DNA from 4 places in the Ensifer sp. ENS09 genome. Region 4 is predicted to be linked to each of the others. Evidence: riboswitches for the same ligand, from Rfam matches in the RefSeq annotation. Region 4 holds a riboswitch; each other region holds the start of a gene.
What was found. A riboswitch is a leader RNA that binds a small molecule or an ion and turns the genes downstream of it on or off. The one in region 4 is predicted to bind thiamine pyrophosphate.
Positions count from the first base shown of each region.

Region 1: another riboswitch for thiamine pyrophosphate. It lies ahead of thiD (bifunctional hydroxymethylpyrimidine kinase/phosphomethylpyrimidine kinase); the one in region 4 lies ahead of thiC (phosphomethylpyrimidine synthase ThiC).
Region 2: another riboswitch for thiamine pyrophosphate. It lies ahead of thiO (glycine oxidase ThiO); the one in region 4 lies ahead of thiC (phosphomethylpyrimidine synthase ThiC).
Region 3: another riboswitch for thiamine pyrophosphate. It lies ahead of thiB (thiamine ABC transporter substrate binding subunit); the one in region 4 lies ahead of thiC (phosphomethylpyrimidine synthase ThiC).

Region 1 covers NZ_JACVBP010000004.1:927,469-931,664, forward strand. Annotated here, with positions in the region: gene IB267_RS24530 (hypothetical protein) at 1-53, shown strand, start outside; gene IB267_RS24535 (glycosyltransferase family 4 protein) at 50-1,351, shown strand; gene thiD (bifunctional hydroxymethylpyrimidine kinase/phosphomethylpyrimidine kinase) at 1,418-2,254, opposite strand; TPP riboswitch at 2,372-2,475, opposite strand; gene IB267_RS24545 (helix-turn-helix transcriptional regulator) at 3,261-3,485, opposite strand.
Region 2 covers NZ_JACVBP010000005.1:108,930-113,125, forward strand. Annotated here, with positions in the region: gene IB267_RS25075 (thiamine phosphate synthase) at 1-24, opposite strand, end outside; gene IB267_RS25080 (thiazole synthase) at 21-794, opposite strand; gene thiS (sulfur carrier protein ThiS) at 798-995, opposite strand; gene thiO (glycine oxidase ThiO) at 992-1,963, opposite strand; TPP riboswitch at 2,127-2,246, opposite strand; gene bioB (biotin synthase BioB) at 2,669-3,685, shown strand; gene IB267_RS25100 (8-amino-7-oxononanoate synthase) at 3,682-4,196, shown strand, end outside.
Region 3 covers NZ_JACVBP010000007.1:239,440-243,635, reverse strand. Annotated here, with positions in the region: gene thiP (thiamine/thiamine pyrophosphate ABC transporter permease ThiP) at 1-723, opposite strand, end outside; gene thiB (thiamine ABC transporter substrate binding subunit) at 731-1,759, opposite strand; TPP riboswitch at 1,811-1,929, opposite strand; gene IB267_RS30015 (GNAT family N-acetyltransferase) at 2,063-2,548, shown strand; gene IB267_RS30010 (thiamine diphosphokinase) at 2,633-3,283, shown strand; gene IB267_RS30005 (ABC-F family ATP-binding cassette domain-containing protein) at 3,287-4,196, shown strand, end outside.
Region 4 covers NZ_JACVBP010000005.1:249,788-253,983, reverse strand. Annotated here, with positions in the region: gene IB267_RS25700 (ATP-binding protein) at 1-921, shown strand, start outside; gene IB267_RS25695 (sigma-54 dependent transcriptional regulator) at 925-2,289, shown strand; TPP riboswitch at 2,387-2,515, shown strand; gene thiC (phosphomethylpyrimidine synthase ThiC) at 2,606-4,196, shown strand, end outside.

The DNA of each region.
Region 1 (4,196 bases), on a different contig from region 4:
GGACGCCCGCCTCCGAAACCGCAAAGACAATCTTTGAAGGGGCTGGCGCATGAGCGAAAAACTCCGCGTACTCGTGGTCTCCCATGGCCACCCAACCCACTCCCTTGGCGGAGCGGAAATTGCCTCGCATGGCCTTCACAAGGCGCTTAACGGCCTGCCCGGTGTGGAATCGATCTACCTCGCCCGCGTCGGCAATCCGGTTCCGCGCCATGGCGCGTCCGCGCTGATGAGCCTGCGTCTCGCCATGGACGAAGTGCTCTACCACGCCGAAGACTTCGACCATTTCTTCCTCTCCAACGGCGATACGGACGCGATCCGCCGCGACCTCTTGCGCTTCGTCGGTGACATCAAGCCGGACGTAATTCACTTCCATCATATTCTCGGCTTCGGCCTGGAAGCGCTCTATGCCGTTCGTGATGCCCTGCCCAACGCACGCATCGTCGTGACGTTCCATGAGTATCTGCCGATCTGCCACAATCACGGGCAAATGGTGAAACGCCCCTCGGGCCAGCTTTGCAACGGCGCCTCACCGATCAGCTGCCACACGTGCTTCCCCGAAATCCCGGTGTCGCGCTTCGTTCGCCGCGAACAGTTCGTGCGCGGCATGCTCAATCTCGCCGATGCCTTCATCGCGCCCAGCGCCTTTCTCGCCAACCGCTATGTCGAATGGGGGCTCGAAGCCGCAAAAATCTTCGTGATCGAGAACGGCATCGTCATGGGCGACAAGGCGCCGGCCCGCGAATTGCCATCGCCGACGGCGCGACGCAACCGCTTTGCCTATTTCGGGCAGATGACGCCATTCAAGGGCGTTCACGTGTTGATCGACGCCGTATCGCGTGTGCCCGATGACGTGTGGGGCGACGATTCCTCGCTGATGATTTTTGGCGGCAACCTCGAGCGCCAGCCGAAAGACTATCAGGAGAAGGTGGCCAAACTGATCGAAGACGCCGGTCGCCGTGTGCGCTTCTACGGCGCCTACCAGAACCAGGACATGCCGCGGCTGATGCGATCGGTCGATTGGGTGGTGATGCCCTCGGTCTGGTGGGAGAATTCTCCCGTCGTCATCCAGGAAGCATTGCATCACGGCCGGCCGATCCTCTGCTCCGACATCGGCGGCATGGCCGAAAAGGTTCGCGACCGGCTGGATGGCTATCACTTCCGCGCCGGCAGCGCCCAGGATCTGGCCGACCGGCTGATCGACGTGTTGGCCGCCCCGCGGGCATGGGACAATCTGCGTGCGACACTTCGGCGACCGACGAGCCACGTCGATTGCGCGCGCGAACATGTGGCGCTCTATCGCAAGATGCTCAAGGGCGAGCAATCGGCCCTGCCAAGCGCTGCAGTGGCCTGAGATGCAATGAACGCCATGCTACTGCGCATAGCCATATCTAGTCATTCGTCCGAGGCGGCCGTCTGCTTAGGCCCCGTCCGAAGACGCTGTGCTCTGGTTGCGGCTGTCGCCCCACCAATGATGAAAATGATGCACCGGCCCCCGCCCCTGTCCGATAGTCAGACGATCGGCAGCGACCACCGCGTCATGCAAGTAGGCCTTGGCGGCGACGACCGCATGGTCAATCGGCTTGCCCTTGGCAAGCCCCGCGGCGATTGCCGCAGAGAGCGTGCACCCGGTGCCATGATCATTGCTGCTTTCGATCCGCGGTCGCGACAGGTTGAGGACGTCCCCCTGACCAAAGAGAACGTCGGTCGCGTCCTTGCCCTTGCCATGCCCGCCCTTCATCAGCACCGAACGCGCACCGAGTTTCAGAAGCATCTCGGCCTGGCGTGCGATCTCGGTCTCGGTTTCAGCGATCGCCCGTCCGGTCAACAGCGCCGCCTCGGGCAGGTTCGGCGTCAGAATGAGTGCCAGCGGCAGCAACTCCTCCTTGAGCGTCGCGATCGCGTCCCGGCGCATCAGGTGATCGCCGGAGGTTGCCACCATCACCGGGTCGATGACAGCCAGCCGGTCGTAGCGCTTAAGACCAGCCGCGATCACCGCGATCGTCTCGCGCCGCGAGACCATGCCTATTTTCACCGCTCCCACGGCGAGATCCGAAAATACCGCGTCGATCTGAGCCGCAACGACGGTCGGGGAGATATCCTCCACCGCAGAGACCCCACGGGTATTCTGCGCCGTGACCGCGGTGATCACGCTTGCGCCATAAACTCCGAGCGCCGAGAACGTCTTCAGATCCGCCTGGATGCCGGCCCCGCCGCCGGAATCCGAACCTGCGATGGTAACGGCGATCGCGGTCATCGCCCCACCTGCATGAGCCTTGAGCCTTTTTGGATTGAGTCAAAAACAGACACGAGCAAAGCGACCTCCCGGACATGGACGGAGATCCGGTCGGTAAGCGCAAAGACAGCTGGTGAGCAGAAGGGCCCTCGCCGTTCCTACGCCGGTATGATCCGGATCAGGTTCAAGGGTCTGGCTCACCGCCATCTCAGCACTGTGACAGTGCACCCCTCGGCGGGAGGGATGCTAGGGTAGCGTGGGCCGGGGTGTCAACCGTTGGAACCCTGTCACAGGCAAGCCAGTTCGAGGCGCAATCCTCACTGTTGAAGAAGCTTCCTAAAATGAAGGTCCTATGGGCTTTCGAGCACAAGGGGCCTTCCGTCTGAGCGTTCGACTTCACAGGCGAAGGTATTGATGACACAGGCTGTGAAAATTCATAGTGCCCTCACGCGATTGTGCACGGTTAGCGTGCCTCGATTCCGGACTTTCGGTCGCGTTGGGTCAACAATCGCTTAAAGGTGGAATAGCCCTCCAACTCCGGTCAGCATCATTGCTTCCAGAGCGTTGCGGATCAAACGTGAGTTCGATGAAGGAGTCGCTGATATCAGTATTCCTCTTCCGCTCGTCGAATATGGACAGTCCCACACTGGCTGCATTCGCCAGCTCTGCGCGAACCTCGGCTCCAGTTAAGATTGGCGAGGGTCTTCCTTTCAAGAGTTGTCTCTTTGGTAGCCGGATCAAACGCCATCAACGGAAGATCCCGAGCTCGACTTCTTGAAACAAACGCCGACGCTGCCCCCATTTTCAGGGATGAATTCGATACCGGGACCTTCCAACACGTGCCGTATGGCCTTCAAGTTCGCGAATGTTAGGGATGCAGCTCCATCTTCAGTTTCTGCTCGGCCTACGGTGGCGACTCCGATATCAGTTGCCTTGGCGAGCCCTTTAGCGCTCCACGCACAGGAGCGGCGCGTATTTGTGCGCCTGTGAAGCGCATCGCATGCAGAAGAGCCAGTAATCCACCTACTTAAGATGACCGTTTGAAGCGGATGCCTACGCCGCCACCATTTGCCGGAATAATCTCAATTCCTGCCTTCTCCAACGCCGCTACGATGCTTGCGAGGTTGTTGACGATCGGTACGTGAGCTCCCCTTTCAAAATCGGCGATAGTCTGGCGAGACACGTTTGCTGCCTTGGCGAGCTCTGCCTGGCTCCAGCCCAACATTGCCCGTGCTCCACGGCACTGCTCCATCGTAAGAAGTAAGTTACTCAAGGCAAACTTTCTGATTGACCTCCGACATATTGTAGGAAGAATGACCCGGCGATCGAACAGGTGCGGTAACACCTGTTCGATCTGACCAAAACCAAGCTATAGGGAGCTCGGATCATGGCTGATTCCGACAATAGCAGAACTTTGCCTACCGTCACGCGAGGAGATTTTCATTCCTCGGTGCCGGCGTGTTTACCCACATATCCGCACGTTGCGGCCCATCGAAAGTCAGGGTTTAGCGGTTGCACCAATGACCCTGCGGTCGCAGCCTGGCAGCATTGGCGTGCCGCCTGGACTCGCCTGAGCGAATCGACCCACCATCAGCAACAGCTCGAGATCGCCCTGTTCTCAGGCGAGCCGTCGTCTTCAGCTGAGCGCGATGGACGCAGCGCCTACAATGACGCGCTCGAGGACGAGGACCGCGCAGCGCTGGCGGAGGAATTAGCCGCCCAAGCGTTGTGGCCGGTTCCTGTGACGTCGCTCCCGGCGTCATCGCCAAACTCGACGCGATCGTGAACCGCGGCCAGCCTTCGTCGACCTGTGTGGACGAACCCTGGCCGCAAATCCGTACCGTCTTGGCTGATTTGCTCAAAATCGACACGGCAGCTGAACCCTCGCCACGCCTCAGCGACTGAAGGTGTTCGCCGCATCGCAAGCGGCGCGCTCGCAGCCCGCCGCCGGCATTTAAGCAAT
Region 2 (4,196 bases), 140 kb from region 4:
AAGGTAGAAGGGATCGAGTTTCACGCAAACACCGCCTTTCCGATGACGGGGGTGGAAGGAACGGCAAAATCGCGCGGTTGGAGCATGCCGGCCTCGAAGGCCTGCCGCCCGGCATCGATCGCGCCCGCAAACGCCGAGGCCATCAGCGCGGGCCTGGCGGCGCCGGCGACGGCCGTGTTGAGCAGGACGGCGTCGAAGCCGAGCTCCATCACCGTCGTTGCGTGCGAGGGCCGGCCGATGCCGGCATCGACGATCAGCGGCACATCGGGGAAATTGGCCCGCATGGCCCTCAGCGCCTGGATGTTCTGCGGCCCCATGGCGCTGCCGATCGGCGCGCCCCAGGGCATCAGCACCTTGCAGCCGGCTTCCAAGAGCCGCTCGGCAACCACAAGGTCATCCGTGGTGTAGGGAAAGACCTCGAACCCTTCGGCCGAGAGGATGCGCGCCGCCTCGACCAGCCCGAAGACATCCGGCTGCAACGTGTCGTGGTGGCCGATTACTTCGAGCTTCAGCCAGTTGGTGCCGAAGACCTCGCGCGCCATCTTGGCCGTTAGCACCGCCTCGGACACCGAATGGCAGCCGGCGGTGTTCGGCAGCACGTGTACGCCGAGCGCCCGGATCAATTCGAAGAAGGCGCCGCCCTGGCGGCCTCCGGCCGTTTCGCGCCGAAGCGAGACCGTGACGATCTCGGTGCCCGAGGATCGCACCGCATCTTCGAGCACGGCGGGGGAGGGATAGCGGGCGGTGCCGAGAAGCAGTCTCGAGCGCAGGTCCTGTCCATAAAGCGTCAGCATGTCTCAGCCTCCTTTCATCGGCGAGAGAATTTCGATGCGGTCTCGGTCGCAAAGCGCATGACCCGAACGGTCGGCCCGGTGCACCAGTTCGCCGTTGACAGCAGTGGCGAGCCAATCGCCTTCGAAGTCGAGCGCAGCCAGAAGCTCGGCGAGGGTGGCGACGGCGAGGTCGTGATCCTCGCCATTGACGGTCAGTCTCATGCGGCATCTCCCTTCAGGTCCTGCACAAGGGCAAGGTCGGCTGCTTCGGCCGCCAGGGCCGGCGAAAGCAGGAAGCCATGGCGGTAAAGTCCGTTGATCGTGATGGTCTGCCCGGCGCGCAGGGCACGCGGCAGGTTGTCGGCGAAGGCGGGGCGGACACCGGCGCCGGTCTCGACGAGGCGCGCTTCGCCGAAGGCCGGATGCAGCGCATAGGCGGCGTTCAGCAGTTCCATGAGCGAACGGGCGGTGATCGGTCCGCCATCATCCGTCTCGATCATCGTCGCCCCGCACATGAAGAGGCCGCCGCCGCGCGGCACGATATAGAGCGGGATGCGCGGATGAATGAGCCTGACGGGCCGCGACAGCTCTACGTCGCTTGTCTCAAGATAGAGCATTTCGCCGCGCACGCCGCGCAGGCCGGGCGTGTCACCGGTGCCTGCCGCACCCGTGCAGTCGGCGACGAGATCGTGCTGTCCGTTGTCGCTCGCCCCGGTGACGAAGGCGATGCCGCGATCGACAAGCTTCTGCCGCAGCCGGGCGAGCGCCCGGCGCGGGTCGAGATGCGCCTCGCCCGGAAAGAACAAAGCCTCCCGGAAGCGCCCGGCAAGTGCCGGTTCCAGCCGTTCGATCGCGGCAGCATCGAGCCATTCGTAGCCGGAGGTGCGCGAGGCGAAGCGCCTGAGTTCGCCGGCGTCCCGTGGCGGGGCGACGACCAGCGTACCGTTGCGGGAAACTTCGCCTGGCAGGACGTCGTCCCACCAGTCGATGGCGCCGATACCCTTCGTCAGCACCGCCTCTTCGGCGCTTTCGCGCTCGCACCAGGGCGCCAGCATGCCGCCGGCAAACCAGGATGCCGCACCGGCAAAACCGGGCTTACGCTCGACGACCGTCACCGCGACACCGCGGGCGCTGAGTTCATAGGCCAGACAGAGCCCTGCGACGCCGGCGCCTTTCACGAGGACGCGCATCGCTCAGCGCTCCTGTGCGGCGCGTACGGGCCGTCGTAGGCAACGAAGCGGGATAGTGTTGGCGGTGTGCATGCCGAGGCTCCAAAGGTGGAGACCCAGTTCACGAGCGGGGGAGGGGAAGGACGCCTTGCCGATTGATCCGTCACGTGAACGCGACGTTTGCGGCAGCGAGTCTGCACCGTCCCTACGCCAGTATGAACTGGATCAGGTTCAACGGGTCACTGCGCCGCGCGACCGCATAGCAGAATCTCAGCCCCTTGGCGGGACACCCCTGGTGAATGCTCCAAGCTGACCGCTCGGGGCCGTTTTTGTCAAGAGCCAGCATTCGTGCTGACTGTGATGTAACTGCCGAAAAAATTATCTATAATCTTGCTGCGAGAAAGCGGAGGCGTCGATGGCGTGATGGAAGGAAGGGTGTTGGCCGACCGGAGTGGAGCTTGGAGTGCCGGGAAAGTCCGGAGTCGTAACGGTTTCGTTGGTGGACGTGCGAGATTTCCGGGCTGACGCGCGAGTGATTGATTGTCGGTTCTTGCCCTCTGTCGACGGCGTCCGGACCCTCATGTGATCCGAAGATACAACCTGAAGAATATAAGATGTAAGAATTTCTCCGCTTGGGTGCTTGCGAATTCCCGCGTCCGTCAAAATTATAGATAATATTGGATTCTATCTATTTTACGATCGCGACGACCTGGAGGACAAGCTGAAATGCTGGACGAAAACCGACCGACTGGTGCTGATTTGATCCCGGGCGACGCGGCCCAATCCCGCTGGGCCCGGCCGGAAGCGGAGAAAATCTATAATCTGCCGTTCAACGATCTGCTCTACCGCGCCCACACCGTCCACCGTGCGCAGTTCGATCCCAACGCCATCCAGATGAGCCGGCTGCTCTCTATCAAGACCGGCGGCTGCGCCGAGGATTGCGGCTACTGCAGCCAGTCCGCCCACTATCCGACCGGGCTCAAGGCATCGAAGCTGATGGAGGTCGAGCGTGTGCTTGCCGAGGCGCGCAAGGCGCGCGACGGCGGCGCGACCCGCTATTGCATGGGGGCCGCGTGGCGCAGTCCGAAGGACCGCGACATGGATGCCATCGTCGCCATGGTCGGCGGGGTGCGGGCGCTCGGCATGGAAACCTGTATGACGCTCGGCATGCTGACGCCGGCCCAGTCTGCGCGGCTCGCCGAGGCCGGGCTCGATTACTACAACCACAATGTCGATACGTCCGAACGCTTCTATAGCGAGATCATCACCACCCGCAGCTTTGCCGACCGGCTGGAGACGCTCGCCAATGTCCGCGACGCCGGCATCAAGGTCTGCGCCGGCGGCATCCTCGGCATGGGCGAAACCGCTGACGACCGGATCTCGATGCTGGTAACGCTCGCCAACCTGCCGGTGCCGCCCGAAAGCGTGCCGATCAACATGCTGATCCCGATCCCGGGTTCGAAGCTGGCCGATGCGGCACCCGTCGATCCGATCGATTTCGTCCGCACCATCGCGCTTGCCCGCATCCTGATGCCGCAATCGAATGTCCGGCTTTCGGCCGGGCGCACCGACATGAGCGACGAGACGCAGGCGCTCTGTTTCTTCGCCGGCGCCAATTCTATTTTCGTCGGCGAAACCCTGCTGACCGCCGACAATCCCGGCGAGGACCATGATGCAGCACTCTTCCGGCGGCTGGGGTTGAAGCCGATGGCTCCACCGGCAAGGCCGGACGCGGCGGAATGACCGCGGGTCTGTTTGCGCGCCATGAGAAGACGCTGGAGGGCCTCGAACGCAAGGGCCGCCGGCGCGCTCTTGCCCCCGCTGGCGGAGTGGATTTCACCTCGAACGACTACCTGGCGCTCGCCGCCTCGCCGCGGCTGAAGGCAGCGATAACGGCCGCCATCGCGCGCGGCGTGCCTGTCGGCTCCGGCGGCTCAAGGCTGTTGCGCGGCAATCACGAAGAACACGAGGCGCTGGAGACGGAAGCGGCGGCCTTCTTCGGCGCCGAACGGATGCTCTTCTTCGGCAGCGGCTATGCCGCCAATGCTGCCATGTTTTCGACGCTGCCGCAGCGTGACGATCTCATCGTCCACGATGCCCTGATCCATGCGAGCGCTCACGAAGGCATCGCCGCAAGCAAGGCCGATGCGGTGGCAGCAGTGCACAACGATGTCGGCGCCTTTGCCGATGCCATCGAAAAATGGCGCCGGGCCGGCGGAGCGGGGCGCCCGTGGATTGCCGTCGAAAGCCTCTA
Region 3 (4,196 bases), on a different contig from region 4:
GGCGCGCGGCGGATCGAAGTCGAAGCGCAGCGCCTGGTAGATTGCCACTTCGATTGTGCTGGCCGCAGGCCCGCCGCCAAGCGTCAACACGAGGGTGAAGCTGGTGGCACAGAGCATGAAGACGAGGCCGGCGGCACCTGGAAGGAGGCCGCGCAGGACCGGCCACTCGATGAAACGGAAGAGTGCTCGCGACGGCATGCCGAGATTGGCGGCGCTGCGCCAATACTCGGCGGGGATGCGCTCGAGCCCGGCCAGGAAGAGGCGCGCCGCAAGCGGCATGTTGAAGAAGACGTGGGCGAGCAGGATGCCGAACAGGCCGTAGATGCTGACGGGCTGCGCGAGGCCGAGCCAGCGCAGGCCGGAATTGAGGAAGCCCTGGCGCCCCCAGATCTCGATCAAGCCGAGTGCGCCGACGAGAACGGGCAGGCCGAGCGGCAACGCCATCAGGCGCAAGAGCCAGATGCGGCCGGGAAACTGCGGCCGTCGCGCCAGCGCCCGGGCGACCGGGATGGCAAAGAGTACCGACAGCTGTGTCGAGAGGGTCGCCTGCAGCAGCGTGAAGCGGGTGACGCGCCAGATATAGGCGTCGAACAGCGCGTCATCGCTCGCGCCGCCCGTCTGGCTCAGCAAGGCGACGATCGCCAGGCCGACGAAAAGCACGAAGGCGCCGAGGCAGGCTGCCCCGGCGACCACTGTCATGCGATTTTCGCGCAGTGCGAACAATCCGGCCTCAGTTCTTGCTCATGGCGGCGAGCCATTCGTCGATCCAGGCCTTGCGGTTCTTGGCGACCTCCTCCGAAGGCAGGAGGAAGGTGTTCTCCGGGTTGACCAGCTTGTTGAAGGCGTCCGGCAGCGGCTCCTTGGTCGCTGCGACCGGCATCATCCAGTTGGTCGTCGGGATGATCGACTGGAAGTCCGGACCGGTCATGAAGGCGAGGAACTGCTTTGCCAGTTCCGGCTCCTTGGCGTTCTTGGTCATGCCGGCGACTTCGATCTGGATGTAGTGGCCTTCGGAGAAGGCAGCCGCCTGATAGCGCTCGGTGTTTTCCGCGACCATGTGGTAGGCCGGCGACGTGGTGTAGGACAGCACCATCGGCGCCTCGCCCTTGGTGAAGAGGCCATAGGCTTCCGACCAGCCGGGAGTGACGGTCAGGACGCGGTCCTTCAGCTTCGCCCAGGCGGCACCCGCCTCGTCGCCATAGACGGCCTTGACCCAGAGGAGCAGGCCGAGGCCCGGCGTCGACGTGCGCGGATCCTCGATGACGATCTTTTGCGACGGGTCACCTTCGACCAGTTCCTTGAGGCTCTTCGGTGGCGTCTTCAGCGTCTCGGTATCGTAGACGACGGCGAAGTGGCCGTAGTCATAGGGCAGGAAGGTGTCGTCGGAGAAGTTGCCGGGCACGGTGACGCCGGTTGCCTCGATGCCGTGCGGCGCGAAGAAGCCGGTCGCCTTGGCTTCGGCCACGAGGTTGGTGTCGAGGCCGAGCACGATGTCGGCCTTGGAAGCCGCGCCTTCGAGCTTCAGGCGGGTGAGAAGCTCGACGCCGTCGGCGACGCCGACGTAGTTGACCTTGCACTCGCAGGTCTTCTCGAAGGCTTCCGCAACCTTGGCGCCCGGTCCCCATTCGGTGATGAAGCTCTCATAGGTATAGACCGTCAGCGTCTTGTCGGCGGCGGTCGCGACGCCGGAAAAAACGAGGCTTGCGGCGGCCGCAAGGGCTAGCCGGCTAAAGAGTTTGAGTTGCGATGAATTGGACATGGCGAGGACCTCTCTCCCAAAGTTCGTTGTTGCATGGGAAAAGGGCGTATCGATCCGATCGCGTCTAATCCCTCCGCCGGTATGAGCCGGATCAGGTTCCGCGGGTTGGCGTTTTTACGCCTCTCAGCCTCCGGCCGCTGTGCGGTCGGGAGGCACCCCGTTAGAGCGGCAAGAGATTTACCGCTGCCAAGGCCCCAAGGCAAGCGATGTTTGCGGGGAAGCAAGGGCGCCTGGCCGGCACGACGGCGCATGTTTGCGTAAGCCGCCAACTGCGCTACACAACGGCAGCGAGGAGGAAATGTCATGCCCGATATGCTCGTTCGACTTTATGCCCTGCCGGCTGAGCCTCAGTCGAAGCTTGGTCCTGGCGTCAGCATTCGCCGCGCCATGGCGCCGGAGCGCCGCCTGGTCGTGTCCTGGATCGAAAAGACCTTTGGCGCCGGATGGGCGGGCGAGGCGGAAGCCGCCTTTTCCTCGACCCCGACACGCATGCATGTCGCAGTCCATGACGAAAAGATCGTCGGCTTTTCCTGCCACGACGTGACGGCGCTCGGCTTTTTCGGTCCGACCGGTGTCGACGAAAGCAGGCGCGGACAGGGGATCGGCGAGGCGTTGCTGCTTGCAAGCCTGACGGCCATGCGCGAGGCCGGCTACGGCTACGCGATTATCGGCGGTGTCGGGCCGGCGAAGTTCTACGAGCGGGTGGCCGGGGCTGTCGAGATCCCGGATTCGACCCCCGGCATTTATGCCGGCATGCTGTTCCCCGATCCGGTGCCCGAGGGGCATTGACGGTCTGACCAAAATACCGAGAACCGGTCGCCCGACGGTTTTCTTCGTTTTCCTTCGGCGGTCCTTTGCGCTATGGGCTTTGCCATGGCTCGATCGACCTTCACCATTCTGCTTGGCGGCGCCCTTTCGCTGACCGACCGGCTGGCTCACCAACTGGCCGCAAGTCGCTTCATCGCGGCTGATGGCGGCATGCGCCATGCGCGGCTGCTCGGCATCGTGCCCGATGTCTGGGTCGGTGATTTCGACTCGACCGAGGAAGCCCTTCTTGCGGACTACGCCTCGGTCCCGCGCGAGCCCTATCCGGCGGCAAAGGCCGCGACGGACGGCGAGATCGCGGTCGAGGCGGCGCTGTCGCGTGGGGCCGATCGCCTGATCTTCGCCGGCGCGCTCGGCGGCACCCGCAGTGATCATGCGTTCATGCATCTGCTTCATGCCGTCGCCCTTGCCGAGCGCGGGCTTTCGGTGTTGATGACGTCGGGCGAGGAAGAGGCCTATCCACTGCTGGCCGGCCCGCTCGAAGTCGACCTGCCCAAGGGCTGCCTCTTCTCGGTGCTGGGTCTGACCGAGCTTACCGGCCTTTCGATCGTCAATGCGCGCTACCCGCTTGACGATTTCACCCTGCCGTTCGGTTCGTCCCGAACCGTTTCCAACGTTGCGGAGGGTCCCCTTCGCTTCACTCTCAAGAGCGGCCGCGCCCTGGTGCTTGCCCGCCCCTATGATCTTTCCGGAGCCTGAGCCTTGGCGCCTCCCATTCTGAAACTCGACGATATCTTCCTCACCTTTGGCGGCACGCCGCTGCTTGCCGGCGCCAATTTTCAAGTGGAGCCGGGCGACAAGATCTGCCTGGTCGGCCGCAACGGCTCGGGCAAATCGACGCTGATGAAGATCGCCGCGGGCCTTGCAGAGGCGCAGTCGGGCGAGGTGTTCCGCCATCCCTCGGCGACCATCCGCTATCTGCATCAGGCGCCGGATTTCGACGGCTACGACACGGTGCAGGCCTATGCCGAGGCGGGCCTCGGCCCGAGCGACGATCCCTATCGCGTCGCCTACCTGCTGCAACACCTGGGTCTGACCGGCGAAGAAGACCCGAAGCGCCTTTCTGGCGGCGAGGCGCGCCGCGCAGCACTCGCCCGTGTCATGGCGCCGGAGCCGGATATCCTTTTGCTCGACGAGCCGACCAACCATCTCGACCTGCCGACGATCGAGTGGCTTGAAGACGAACTGATCCGCAGCCGCTCGGCGCTGGTGCTGATCTCACACGACCGGCGCTTCCTGGAGAAGGTGTCGACCGCGACCGTTTGGCTCGACCGCGGCCAGTCGCGCCGCCTTGACCGCGGCTTCGCTCATTTCGAGGCCTGGCGTGATGAAGTGCTAGAGGCGGAAGAACTGGAACAGCACAAGCTCGGCAAGGCGATCGAACGCGAAGAGCATTGGCTGCGCTACGGCGTGACCGCGCGGCGCAAGCGCAACATGCGTCGCCTTGGCGAGCTGCAGACCATGCGGGCGACCTATCGCGGCCACAAGGGGCCGCAGGGCACCGTGCAGGCGACGGCCGCCGACGCCAAGGAATCCGGCAAGCTGGTGATCGAGGCCGAGAAGATCACCAAGGCCTATGGCGAGCGCACAATCGTCGCGCCGTTCTCGATCC
Region 4 (4,196 bases):
CGCGAGGCCCGGCTGATTGCGCTCGCCCTCCTCGCCCCGCTGCTCGCCCTTACCGCCTTCCTCCTGCGCCGCCGCCAGACGCTGGCGCTGGTGTCTGCAAGGGATCGCGCCGCGCGCGACGAGCTGGAAACCCGCGTGGCGGAGCGCACCCATGACCTCAGCCTTGCCCGCGATCATCTCGAAACGGAGATCGCCGACCATCGGCGCACCGGCGAAAAGCTGCAGGCGGTGCAACAGGAGCTCGTCCAGGCGAACCGGCTGGCGATCCTCGGCCAGGTGGCGGCCGGCGTCGCCCATGAGATCAACCAGCCGGTCGCGACCATCCGCGCCTATGCCGACAACGCCCGCACCTTCCTCGATCGCGGCCAGCAGCAGACCGCGGTCGAGAACCTCGTCAGCATCGCCGAACTGACCGACCGGGTCGGCACCATCACCGACGAACTCAGAAGCTTTGCCCGCAAGGGCCGCTTCGTCGCCGAACCGACGCCGATGCGCGACGTGATCGAAGGGGCGATGCTGTTGCTGCGCAGCCGCTTTGCCGGCCGCATGGATGCGATCGTCATCGACCTGCCGGAAAATGGCCTCCGCGTGCTCGGCAGCCGCATCCGGCTGGAACAGGTGCTGATCAATCTTCTCCAGAACGCGCTGGAAGCGCTCGGCGCGCGCGGCGATGCCGAGATCCGCGTGCGCTGCGAGGAGAGCCCGTCCGGGACGGTTTCGCTCGTCGTTGCCGACAACGGCCCGGGCATTCCCCCGCATATCCGCGAGGATCTGTTCACGCCGTTCAACACCTCGAAGGACGAGGGCCTCGGCCTTGGCCTTGCCATCTCCAAGGAGATCGTCGCCGATTATGGCGGCGATATCACCGTCGACACCAGCGACAAGGGCACCGTTTTCACGGTTCGCCTGAAGAGGGCCTGAGCGATGCAGCCGACCGTCTATCTCGTCGATGACGACACCCATCTGCGCAAGGCGATGACGCAGACGCTGGAACTCGCCGGCCTCACCGTCATCCCGTTTGCCAGCGCCGCCGAAGCGTTGAAGACGCTCGATGCCAATTTCGACGGCATCGTCGTCAGCGATATCCGCATGCCGGGCATCGACGGCCTCGCCTTCTTCCGCCGCATCGAAGCCTTCGACGCAGACCTGCCGGTGATCCTGGTGACCGGTCATGGGGATATCCCGATGGCGGTGCAGGCCTTGCACGACGGCGTCTACGACTTCATCCCAAAACCCTTCGCCGCCGACCGGCTGGTGCAGAGCGTGCATCGCGCTCTGGAAAAACGCCGGCTCGTGATGGAGAACCGCGCACTGAAGCGGGCCGCCGAGACGGCCGGCGACAGCCTGCCGCTGATCGGCCAGACGCCGGTCATGGAACGCCTGCGCCAGACGATCCGGCACATCGCCGATACCGATGTCGACGTGCTCGTCGCCGGTGAGACCGGCAGCGGCAAGGAAGTGGTGGCGACGCTGCTTCACAATTGGAGCCGCCGCCGTAACGGCAATTTCGTGGCGCTGAATTGCGGCGCTCTGCCGGAGACGGTGATCGAAAGCGAACTCTTCGGCCACGAACCGGGCGCCTTCACCGGCGCCTTGAAGAAGCGCATCGGCCGGATCGAGCATGCAAGCGGCGGCACGCTTTTCCTCGACGAGATCGAGGCGATGCCGCCGGCAACGCAGGTGAAGATGCTGCGCGTTCTGGAAGCGCGCGAGATCACGCCGCTTGGCACCAACCAGGTTCGTCCGGTCGATATCCGCGTCATCGCGGCTGCCAAGATCGATCTCGGCAATCCGGCGGAGCGCGGCGACTTCCGCGAAGACCTCTACTTCCGATTGAACGTCGTGACGCTGTCGATCCCGCCGCTGCGCGAACGCCGTGACGATATCCCGCTGCTCTTCTCGCACTTCCTGACCCGGGCGGCCGAGCGCTTCAAGCGCGACGTGCCGATGATCTCTCCAGCCGTACAACGGCATCTGATGACGCATGCCTGGCCGGGCAATGTGCGTGAACTCTCGCATTTTGCCGAGCGGGTGGCGCTTGGTGTGGAAGGTCCGCTGGGCCAAACGATTGCGCCCACCGAACAGCCCGGATTCGCCCTGCCGGAACGGCTTGAACGCTACGAGGCGGAGATCCTGAAGGAGGTGCTGCGCGCCCAGCGCGGCGACGTCAAGGCGACGATCGAGGCGCTCGGCATCCCGCGCAAGACCTTCTACGACAAGCTCCAGCGCCACGGCATCAACCGCGCCGATTATGCCGAGCGGACAGCACCGGAAAAGGCCGGCCGCTAGCGCCAAATTCGAATCCGCAAATACACGCACTAGGTGCATCTTTATCGACAGGCGAATTCACGCTTGACGACCCGGGCCGTTCGATGGCTATGATCTAGGCATTCACCAGGGGGGTCCCGCAAGGGGCTGAGATTCTGCTGGATGGCCGGCTTGCCGGCTATAGCGCAGTGACCCGTTGAACCTGATCCAGTTCATACTGGCGTAGGGACGGTGCAGATATCGAAGCCAGGATTCCGTGCGGTGAGCACCTGGCGGAGCGTCTTTCATCTTTCCGGCATCAGAACTGGGTCTCCAATCGCAAACTTGGAGCCTCGTCATGAATATTGCCACCAAACCCTCAGCCCTCGCGGTCACGCAAGGCCCGCTTCCGGCCTCCCGAAAGATCCACAAGCCGGGCGTTCTTCATCCGGATATCCGCGTGCCAATGCGCGAGATTGCTCTGCACCCGACCTCGGGCGAGCAACCGGTCACGGTCTATGACTCCTCCGGCGCCTACACCGCCGACGGTGCCGAGATCCGCATCGAGGACGGCCTGCCGCGGCTTCGCCGCAACTGGATCGTCGACCGCGGCGATGTCGAGACCTATGAGGGACGCACCGTCCGCCCCGAAGACAACGGCTTTGTGAGCGGCGACCGGCTGACACCGACCTTCCCGTTCCAGCATGCGCCGCTGAAGGCCACGGGTGGCCGGGCAGTGACGCAGCTTGCCTATGCCCGCGCCGGCATCATCACGCCGGAGATGGAGTTCGTGGCGATCCGCGAGAACCTCGGCCGCGACGCGGCGCGCGCGAAGGTCCGCGACGGCGAAAGCTTCGGCGCCCACGTTCCCGATCACGTGACGCCGGAATTCGTGCGCCAGGAAATCGCCAGCGGCCGGGCGATCCTGCCCGCCAACATCAACCACCCGGAATCCGAACCAATGATCATCGGCCGGAACTTCCTGGTGAAGATCAACGCCAATATCGGCAACTCCGCCGTCACCTCGTCGATGGCCGAGGAAGTCGAGAAGATGGTCTGGGCGACGCGCTGGGGTGCTGACACGGTCATGGACCTTTCGACCGGCCGCAACATCCACAACATCCGCGAATGGATCATCCGCAACTCGCCGGTTCCGATCGGCACCGTACCGCTCTACCAGGCGCTGGAAAAGGTCAACGGCATTGCCGAGGACCTCACCTGGGAAGTCTATCGCGACACGCTGATCGAGCAGGCCGAGCAGGGCGTCGACTATTTCACCATCCATGCCGGCGTCCGCCTGCACTACATCCCGCTCACCGTCGACCGCGTCACCGGCATCGTGTCACGCGGCGGCTCGATCATGGCCAAGTGGTGTCTGCATCATCATCGTGAGAGCTTCCTCTACGAGCATTTCGAGGAGATCTGCGACATCTGCCGCGCCTATGACGTCTCCTTCTCGCTCGGCGACGGCCTGCGCCCGGGCTCGATCGCCGACGCCAACGACGCCGCACAATTCGCCGAACTCGAAACGCTCGGCGAACTCACCAAGATCGCCTGGGCCAAGGATTGTCAGGTGATGATCGAAGGCCCCGGCCACGTGCCGATGCACAAGATCAAGGAGAACATGGACAAGCAACTGGCCGTCTGCGGCGAGGCGCCTTTCTATACGCTCGGACCGCTGACGACGGACATCGCACCCGGCTACGACCACATCACGTCCGGCATCGGTGCTGCGATGATCGGCTGGTTCGGCACCGCCATGCTCTGCTATGTCACGCCGAAGGAGCATCTCGGCCTGCCTGACCGCAACGACGTCAAGGTCGGCGTCATCACCTACAAGATCGCCGCCCATGCCGCCGATCTCGCCAAGGGTCACCCGGCAGCCCAGGTGCGCGACGACGCGCTGTCTCGCGCCCGCTTCGAGTTCCGCTGGGAGGACCAGTTCAACC